2 linked regions of the Ketobacter alkanivorans genome follow. The protein of the gene in region 2 interacts with the protein of the main gene of each other region in a pairwise test. Links are inferred from orthologs where the notes say so. Each region holds a gene or a part of one and is shown on either strand. Other genes may lie near its edges.

Evidence for each region. Proteins that work in one complex are often made in the same cells at the same time.
Region 1: the proteins of rpe (region 2) and eno interact in binary tests that used the Escherichia coli proteins (3 or more experiments, as listed by UniProt). The link is inferred for Ketobacter alkanivorans from one-to-one orthologs.

What each region holds. Positions count from the first base shown.
Region 1 is NZ_CP022684.1:1,037,059-1,041,280, forward strand. Bases 1,393-4,222 are described here. They hold eno (phosphopyruvate hydratase), read right to left. Parts: upstream 3,542-4,222; coding sequence 2,243-3,541; downstream 1,393-2,242. Other genes in these bases: ispD (2-C-methyl-D-erythritol 4-phosphate cytidylyltransferase), read right to left, coding at 1,393-1,753; ftsB (cell division protein FtsB), read right to left, coding at 1,760-2,077; kdsA (3-deoxy-8-phosphooctulonate synthase), read right to left, coding at 3,604-4,222. In the rest of the region: tRNA pseudouridine(13) synthase TruD, read right to left, coding at 1-542; ispF (2-C-methyl-D-erythritol 2,4-cyclodiphosphate synthase), read right to left, coding at 539-1,015; more of ispD, read right to left, coding at 1,052-1,392. UniProt on the Escherichia coli protein: Catalyzes the reversible conversion of 2-phosphoglycerate (2-PG) into phosphoenolpyruvate (PEP). It is essential for the degradation of carbohydrates via glycolysis.
Region 2 is NZ_CP022684.1:3,713,642-3,719,205, forward strand. Bases 1,282-4,059 are described here. They hold rpe (ribulose-phosphate 3-epimerase), read left to right. Parts: upstream 1,282-2,225; coding sequence 2,226-2,894; downstream 2,895-4,059. Other genes in these bases: Kalk_RS15810 (DUF3530 family protein), read right to left, coding at 1,282-2,111; Kalk_RS15820 (phosphoglycolate phosphatase), read left to right, coding at 2,896-3,594; trpE (anthranilate synthase component I), read left to right, coding at 3,902-4,059. Also shown: N-acetylmuramate alpha-1-phosphate uridylyltransferase MurU, read left to right, coding at 1-265; co-chaperone DjlA, read left to right, coding at 262-1,095; more of Kalk_RS15810, read right to left, coding at 1,101-1,281; more of trpE, read left to right, coding at 4,060-5,386; Kalk_RS15830 (anthranilate synthase component II), read left to right, coding at 5,390-5,564. UniProt on the Escherichia coli protein: Catalyzes the reversible epimerization of D-ribulose 5-phosphate to D-xylulose 5-phosphate.

The DNA.
Region 1 (4,222 bases), 2.7 Mb from region 2 along the record:
TTGCCGCTATCGTGCCCGAAACGCTGCGCGCCAAAATAATTGGGCACGCCTGACTCTTTTATAAGAGCCAATCGCTGCTCCAATTGATCTTTCCCGACCAGGTTACGGAGCACTATTTGGAAACGATTGGTCTTATGGGTGCCAATACGCAGTTTTTTGTTATGACGAGCGTAGCGTAGCAGTGTGATGCCCTGCTCTGCCATTGCCACAGCATCGGGTTCGAGGTTTTTACCGGGAAGATGCAAAGAGAACCATTGACTGGTAAGGCCACGGCGATCTTTTAGCCCTGAGTAAGTAATGGCTCGTTGCGATAAACCAAACAGGCTGGACAAACACTTTACGGTAAAGCGGGTATTTTGATCATCGGTTTGCAGCAACAGAAACAAATGCTCACCCTCGCCACAGGGTTCGAAGCCCAGCACTTCCTCTACAACAAAATCCTGCGGGAAGGTCTTAAAATCCGCTTGGCAAACTGGCGCGCCATAAGCATAAGGAGCCTGATCCAAACCAAAGGCAGGCAACGCCTGATGCTGGATACTCATAAGGGATAAATCAAGGCGACGGCATGCACCGCAATGCCTTCCTTGCGGCCGGTGTAACCCAGTTTTTCGGTGGTCGTGGCTTTTACGTTGACCCCACCCAAGTCGAGCTGCAGATCTTCTGCAATATTCGCTCGCATCAATGGTATGTGTGGTGCCATTTTGGGGGCCTGCGCAACAATGGTGACATCCACGTTGCCGACCTGGTACCCGGCTGTGCGCACCACCCCCATCACATGGCGCAACAACACTCGGCTGTCCGCGCCTTTGTATTGGGCATCGGTATCAGGAAAATGTTGACCGATATCACCCAATGCCGCTGCACCTAGCAACGCGTCAGCCAGGGCGTGGAGCGCAACATCGCCATCAGAGTGAGCAACAAAGCCATGCTCAAAGGGAATCGAAACGCCTCCCAGCATTAAATGGTCGCCTTCTCCAAAGCGATGCACGTCAAATCCGTGGCCAATGCGAAACATCTGTGTCTACCTTATCGTGTTGCGGCTTATCGGGGTTCACTGCTGCTGCATAAACAGGGCAGCCAGAGGAAGATCTTGTGGATGTGTGATTTTGATGTTGTCATAGTGACCTTCCACCAACAATGGCTGGTGGCCCATTCGCTCCATGGCTCCGGCTTCGTCAGTTACCATCACGCCTTCTGCCAGCGCGGCCTCAATCGCTTTACGCAAAGCCCCCAAGCGGAATAACTGTGGTGTGAGTGCGTGCCATAGCTGCTCGCGATCCACTGTCTCGGCGATCTGATTCAAGCGATTGGCTCGCTTCATGGTGTCCCGCACGGGGTTGGCCAATATGCCTCCTACCGCATCAAATTGGTCGACCTGATCAATCAGTTTGCCAATATCAGCACTGCGTACACAGGGGCGAGCGACATCATGCACCAACACCCAATCTTGTGCATCGCCCACTTCAGACAGGTAACGCAACCCATTGAGCACCGAATGGCAACGCTCATTGCCGCCGGTCACGGCCTTTATACGCGAATGAGTGGCGATTTTCAGGCCTTGAAAGCGCTTGTCTTCTGGGCTGATGGCCACTATTACCTGGGCTATATCAGCCAGCTCAAGCAATCGCTCAAGGGTGTTTTCAACAACGGTCTTGCCGTTCAATTCCAGATATTGCTTCGGCATCGACGAACCAAAACGCTTCCCCACCCCAGCAGCGGGCACTACACACCAAATTCGCACTGAATTATTCATATCGGGTTACGGCTGATTGTCGTCAATAATAAGGAAAAAGGTTTCATCTTCTTTCACCATTCCCAGTTGGGTGCGCGCCCTTTCTTCCACCGCATCCAATCCTTCTTTGAGGTTTTTTACCTCTGCCTGCAAACGCTTATTGCGCTCCTCAGCCAGATAATTCTCTTGTTCCTGGCGCTCGATTTCGCCTTTCAACCGCCAGATATCTGCCAGACTGCCTTCGCCTATCCACAGCCGCAGCTGCAAAGCAAAGAAACATAGCACCAGCACCCAGAATAAAAACCTGGGAAGGGTGAACCACGTTGGTTGGCTGCTCTCGGTCATGATGATTTACTGTGGCGCAAGGTGAGTATGCGCATAAGAATGGAGCTTTAGGTAAGAATGGTCAAGCCACCCCGGCCAATGGATGACCTGAGGGCGGTACGCAGAGATGAACAGGACGGATGGAGTATCCTTCCGTCCTGTTAGCTGCCGTCACGCAGGTTCGGCTTATTTGAAATTGCGGAACTCTGCCTTACCGTTGTAGGGGGCCTGATCACCTATGACTTCTTCAATGCGCAGCAATTGGTTGTACTTGGCAACGCGGTCGGAACGACACAGAGAGCCGGTTTTGATCTGACCAGCCGCAGTGGCTACGGCTAAGTCGGCGATCGTTGCATCTTCTGTCTCGCCTGAGCGATGGGAGATTACCGCGGTGTAACCGGCATCCTTGGCCATTTTGATAGCATCCAAAGTTTCGGTCAGGCTACCGATTTGGTTGAATTTGATCAGGATGCTGTTGGCGATGTTCTTGTCGATGCCTTCTTTCAGGATCTTGGTATTGGTTACGAACAGGTCATCACCCACCAGCTGGACTTTGTCGCCCAGTTTTTCGGTCAGTATTTTCCAGCCATCCCAATCGCTTTCATCCAGGCCATCCTCGATGGAGATAATGGGATAACGGTTGCACAGATCCGCCAGGTAATCCGCAAACTCTGCAGACGTGAGGGATTTATTGTCACCGGCCAATACGTATTTACCGTCTTTATAGAATTCAGAAGCAGCGCAATCCAAAGCCAGGGTTACGTTCTCGCCCAGTTTGTAGCCGGCTTTTTCAACGGCTTCAGAGATAACTTTCAAGGCTTCTTCGTTTGAAGACAGGTTGGGCGCAAAACCACCCTCATCACCCACCGCCGTATTCAAACCCTTGGCACTCAGTACAGCTTTTAGCGCATGAAATATTTCCGCACCGCAACGCAGGGCTTCCGCAAAATTGGGGGCGCCCACTGGCTGAATCATGAATTCCTGAATATCAACGTTGTTATCAGCATGAGCACCACCGTTGATGATGTTCATCATGGGAACCGGCATGCTGTAAGGACCAGCTTTGCCGTCCATTGCTTCACTGATGTGCTGGAACAGAGGAACCTGTTTGTACACCGCAGCCGCCTTGGCCACCGCCAAAGACACTGCCAAAATTGCGTTGGCACCAAACTTGGATTTGTTTTCTGTGCCGTCGGCATCGATCATGAGCTGGTCGATAGCACGCTGATCCACAGCACTTTTGCCTTTCAACAGTGCCTGGATGTCTGTGTTAATCGCTTCAACGGCTTTGAGGACACCTTTTCCCAGATAGCGGGACTTGTCGCCATCACGCAACTCCAGCGCTTCGCGGGAGCCGGTGGAAGCACCAGATGGAGCACAGGCGGTTCCAGCCGCTCCGGATTCCAGAATAACGTCGGCTTCTACAGTAGGATTACCTCGTGAATCCAACACTTCGCGGGCACGGATTTGAGCGATCTTAGGCATTGTCAGGATGTCTCCTATGAATAAATTTCAATTGGTTATAAATATAAATCGGTGTGTATTGATCAGTGGGTGTCTAAAGGCTCAAAGCCTTTCACCAGTTCATCCAACGCTTTAACCTGAGCCAGGAATGGCTCCAACATGGCCAGACGCAGGGCACAGGGGCCATCACATTTGGCTTTGTCCGGATCCGGGTGGGCTTCCAGGAACAAACCGGCCAGGCGCTGGCTAATGCCCGCCAAAGCCAATTCGGTTACCTGCGCACGACGGCCGCCAGCCGCCTCTGCCAAGCCACCGGGCATTTGCAAGGCATGGGTAACATCAAAAAACACGGGGCTGCCGAATTCCTTCATGATGCCAAAACCAAGCATGTCTACTACCAGGTTGTTGTAACCAAAACTTGAACCCCGTTCGCACAGGATCACTTGATCGTTACCCGCCTCTTCGCACTTACGAATGATGTGTTTCATTTCGCGAGGTGCCAGAAACTGCGCTTTTTTCACGTTGATGATGGCACCGGTTTGCGCCATCGCCACCACCAGGTCGGTCTGGCGGGACAGGAATGCGGGCAGCTGAATGATGTCACAGACTTCGGCGACCGGCCGGGCCTGCTCGGGCTCATGCACATCGGTGATAATGGGCACGTTAAACGTCTTTTTAACTTCTTCGAAGATCTTAAGACCT
Region 2 (5,564 bases):
TAACCCGAACGGAGATTTTGGCCTGGACGGGGGCAAGGTGATGGCGCAAGGTGAGCCCCGTTATACCTTCAGCGGCATCAGTGTGCTCAGCCCCGAATTATTTAAAGGCTGTGAACCCGGCTGCTTCCCCTTGGCACCCCTGTTGCGCCAGGCTATGGAGCAGGGCACAGTGCACGGCGAGCACTACTCGGGTTGCTGGGTTGACGTAGGCACGCCGCAACGGTTGCAGGTGGTAGAACAGATTCTTCAGGAGCAAAGGCAGTGACATCCTTTATTTGGATAGGCCCCTTGGTGGGGTTGTTTGTAGGCTATTTTCTGGCCGGTGGCGGTGTTGTCGGTGTGGTGGGATCTTGTCTGGGTGGCTGGTTGGGCCATCAGTTTGACGTCATCATTCAGCTAAGCAGCAGCGTCTACCAGTTTGCGCAGCCTAAACCCAAGGGGCGCGATTCAGCCATTCAGGCTGCTTTTTTTCAGGCCACATTCGTAGCGCTAGGCCGTGTTGCCAAGTGTGATGGTGCGGTATGTGATGCGGAAATCCAATGGACCACTGCGGTGATGAATCGCATGGGGTTGTCGCCGGAGAAAAAGCGGGAAGCTGTTGAGCTGTTTGATCGCGGCAAGACCAGCAACGATATATCCGAAGAGCTGATCGCGCTCAGGAATGCCTGTGGCCGCCGCACCACGTTGCTGCAAATTTTTATGGAGATCCTGGTGCAGGCTGCCTTGGCCGATGGCAAGCTGGATCAACAGGAATGGGCGACTTTGTCGCATATTGCGCAATCCATTCGCTATCGCCTTTCTTTTTTGGAAAAGGTGGTGCGCAGTGCCCAGGCCTATCAGGAATTCAGGGCCGCCGGTTCCCAGCAGCCCTTATCAGAGCGCGATGAGCTGGTGCGTGCTCACGATATTCTGGGTGTAAGCCCGGATGCCACCGTGCAGGAAGTAAAGCGGGCCTATCGTCGCCTTATGAGCCAGCATCACCCAGACAAGCTCATCGCCAAGGGCATGCCAAAGGAAATGCTGGACATGGCTAAAGAGAAGTCGCAGGCCATTCGCGCCGCTTATGAGATCATCACATCCACGCGTAAAAAGTGATGTACTCAGGGTTTGAAGAGCGTTTCTCCCCAACCGCGGATGGCCTTGAGTAGGACCCGTTCGTAGCCAGTGAAGTCCTGGCTGCTGCCGGGAATAACCCGCTGCTGGTAGCCCTGATGTTGCAAGCGGGTTGCGTTCTGCTTGCGGGTTGCGGGGTTGGAGCGGGCATAAAATTCCGGCGCGATGTCCAGCACCGGTATGCGCAGATCCGTCATGTCTTTGGATTCATCAAACCCCTTCAGTTCTGGCAGTGGGGCTGGGTCGATGATCACCAGTCCGCTAATATCCTGCAGAAACAGCGTCTGTGCTTGTTTGGTTACCAGCGTCGCGCTGCTGCCCAGAGCAATGATTACCAATGGCAGAGGGCTTTTCCCTGCTAAGTATTGGGTGGCGCTGCGGACTCTGGAATCCAGTTTTTGCGGCACGTCCTCCGCCTTGATTTCCGCGTCAGAGCCAGCCTTTGAGTCTCCAGGGGGTTCATAGGAAGGCATCATGTCCGGTGGTTCGGTGGCCTCCGTGTCCAGCTCGGCTGCGTCATTCCCCATAGCCTTTCCCTCCGCGTCGGCATCGGTTGTGGCCGTGCGGGGAGGAATTTTCTGGATGGGGCGATAATCGGGCACGGCGATGCTCAGCGTATTCCAGCCTTTTGCCGCCAGCTGCTGGCGTAAGGTGCGCACTACCCCGGGCCAGTCCGGATTCTGAAGGTTGTCATGTAAAATCAAGGCATTAGCGAAAGTCTCGCCGCTGTGATCCGCTCGGTACAGGGCCAGAAAACGATCCTTGCCACTGCCCAGCCACTGGCTTTCCGTTGCCGAATCGGTGCTTGCCAGCAAAGCGGCTACCGACTCATTGCGCAGGGTTTCATTGCGTTCGACCGCAGCCTTTGGCTGATCGGCTGGCTGGCTCTGCGCTGCTGGGGGTGCCTCAGTTTGCGCCAGGCTAGCTGACTCCGGGTACCAGAGCGCGGCGAGCGAACACACCAGTATCGACAGGGTTGGGGCTTTTAATCCGAACATAGGCGTTGTTAATCAGCTTAGGCAAATTCTCAGTTGCCTTCAGTATAGACGGTGAGTGCAGTACAATGCGCGCTTCCTGCAAGCCGACCCGGAACTCTTTTACGGAAACACGCTATGACCGATTACCTGATTGCCCCCTCCATTCTTGCTGCTGACTTTGCCCGTTTAGGCGAAGAAGTGGACTCCGTGCTGGCGGCGGGTGCCGATGTTGTTCACTTTGATGTGATGGACAACCACTACGTACCCAACCTCACCATCGGCCCCATGGTCTGTAAAGCGTTGCGTAATTACGGTGTCACTGCCCCCATCGACGTGCACCTGATGGTGAAACCGGTGGATCGTATTATCGGTGATTTTATCGAAGCCGGAGCCACCTACATTACCTTTCATCCCGAAGGCAGCGAGCACATTGATCGCAGCCTGGCCATGATCAAAGAAGGTGGCTGCAAGGCCGGGCTGGTCTTTAACCCGGCGACCTCACTGGCCCATGTCGAGCACGTCATGGATAAGCTCGATATGATCCTGCTGATGTCCGTTAACCCCGGTTTTGGTGGCCAGAAATTTATTCCCCAAACCCTGGAAAAACTGCGTCAGGCCCGCAAACTCATTGATCAGAGTGGCCTGGATATCAGGCTTGAAATTGACGGTGGTGTGGGTGTGGGCAACATTCGAGAAATTGCCCAGGCCGGTGCCGACACCTTTGTGGCAGGGTCTGCCATTTTCGGTAAAGAAGACTACAAAGCCGTGATCGACGCCATGCGCGCCGAGCTGGCGCAGGCCTGAAATGCTGATCAAGCTGACCGGCCATTTTCAGGGCCACTTGCCGCAACTGATCGCTTTCGATCTGGATGGTACCCTGGTGGACAGCGTGCCGGACATTGCTGCCGCCACTGACCGCATGCTGGTGGCGTTGGGGCACCCGGCCGCCGGTGAGCAGCGCGTGCGCAGCTGGGTGGGTAACGGCGCGGGGCTGCTGGTTAAGCGTGCCTTGGCCGACAGTTATGATCCCGCGGCTGTGGCCGCTGTCAGCGATGCTGAATTCGATCCAGCCATGGCCGCCTTTCGTGAATACTATGCCGAGGAGAACGGCCGCCTGACCCGGTTGTATGCCGGTGTATCGGATGTGCTGAATGCCTTTTACGACCTGGGTGTGCCAATGGCCGTGATCACCAATAAGCCCAAGATCTTCGCCGATCCGTTGCTGGCAGAGCTGGATATCGCCCGCTATTTTGAATTGGTATTGGGCGGTGAATGCCTGCCTCAGAAAAAGCCCCACCCCATGCCACTGGAGCAGGCGTCCCGACAGTTTGGAGTCAGCTCAGCCCGCAGCTTGATGGTTGGAGACAGCCGCAATGATGTGGAAGCAGCCAAGGCCGCCGGGTGGGTAAGCGCGGCCCTGACCTATGGTTATAACCACGGCGAACCGGTGGCCAACAGCGAGCCGGACTGGTTGTTGGATGATTTTCGGGAGTTGATACTGTAGGCATTTGTGAATTTTGAGGGTTGGCAGAATCCTGCGCCTGGTGTAATGTTGGGGAATATTCGAATCAAATCCGTGTGCAAATAAAGTGAACAACATATTTTCGAATCAACCTTCCTCTCTGATCACCGATCTGCGCTGGCGATGGCGTTGGTGATACTCGTCTTCGGCTGGCTGTAACTTAAGCCCGGCCACCCCCATTGGTAACACGTTAAAAACGATTTCTGTAAGTTTTCTGTAACAACAGAACGTTAAGCATATCGGTCACTTGTGTTTTTGGGCACAAGGGGCGCAGCAAGAGCGGAACACTATGACACCGGACACGTTTAAATCATTGGCCGAACAGGGCTACAACCGCATCCCCCTGATGCGAGAGGCGCTGGCGGATCTCGAAACCCCCCTGTCTACCTACAAAAAACTGGCGGGCCAACCCTACACTTACCTGTTTGAATCTGTTCAGGGCGGTGAAAAGTGGGGCCGTTACTCCATCATTGGATTGCCATGCAGCACTCGCGTCATCGTGAGAGATCGCGAAGTGACCGTGCAAGAAGGGGATCGCATCCTCGAGCAAGTAACCGTCGACGATCCCTTGGCGTTCATCGAGTCGTTTCAGGGCCGGTATAACGTGCCCAATATCGAAGGGTTGCCCCGCTTTAACGGCGGTCTGGTGGGATACTTCGGCTATGACATCGTGCGTTATATCGAAAAGCGATTGGATAAACCGGCCAAATCAGATCCCATTGGGACCCCGGATATCATGCTGATGGTGTCTGATGATATTGTCGTGTTTGATAACCTGCGTGGCTCACTCTACGTGATAACGCATGTCGATCCTGCACAAGCGGATGCTTATGATCGTGGTCAGGCGCGGCTGGATGCCATCATCGAGCAGCTCAAGCAACCGTTGCCGCCGCAACCGGCCCCGCAGCGGTTTACCGTGCAGGAAAGTGATTTCAAATCCAGCTTTCCGCAGCCTGCCTTTGAACAAGCGGTGGATGACATCAAGGAATTCATTCTGTCAGGGGACATCATGCAAGTGGTGATCTCCCAGCGTATGAGCATTCCCTACCAGCTTCCGCCGCTGGATCTTTATCGCGCATTGCGCTGCCTAAACCCGTCCCCCTACATGTACTTTCTCGACATGGGCGACTTCCAGATCGCAGGATCTTCGCCGGAGATCTTGGCAAGGGTGGAGGAAGGCGTGGTGACGGTGCGACCTATCGCCGGAACCCGCCGTCGCGGTAAGACTCACGAAGAAGATCTGGCCATGGAGCAGGAACTGCTGGCTGACCCTAAAGAAATCGCCGAGCACCTTATGCTCATCGATCTGGGGCGTAACGATGTGGGGCGTATCGCAGAAATTGGCACCGTGGCCCTTACCGACAAGATGGTGGTGGAGCGCTATTCCCATGTTATGCACATTGTCTCCAATGTCGAAGGTCAGCTTAAACCGGAGCACAGTTGCATCGATGTATTGCGGGCCACTCATCCGGCAGGCACGTTGAGTGGTGCACCAAAAATTCGCGCTATGGAAATTATTCACGACATCGAACCGGTAAAACGGGGTGTCTATGGGGGGGCGGTAGGTTACCTCTCCTGGCACGGCGACATGGACACTGCAATCGCTATTCGCACCGCGGTTATCAAGGATGGTCAGCTGCACATCCAGGCCGGCGCCGGTGTAGTGGCGGATTCAGTGCCCAGACTGGAATGGAAAGAAACCCAAAACAAGGCTCGGGCAGTATTTCGGGCGATGGCCATGGCGGCCAACGGTCTGGTTCCGGTGGAGGAGTAAACCATGTTGCTGATGATTGATAATTACGATTCGTTCACCTACAACCTGGTGCAGTATTTTGGTGAGCTGGGTGCTGATGTAGTGGTAAAACGCAACGACGAAGTCACCCTGCAGGATATTGAAAACCTGGCACCGGAGCGGTTGGTGATTTCACCTGGCCCCTGTTCCCCCAACGAGG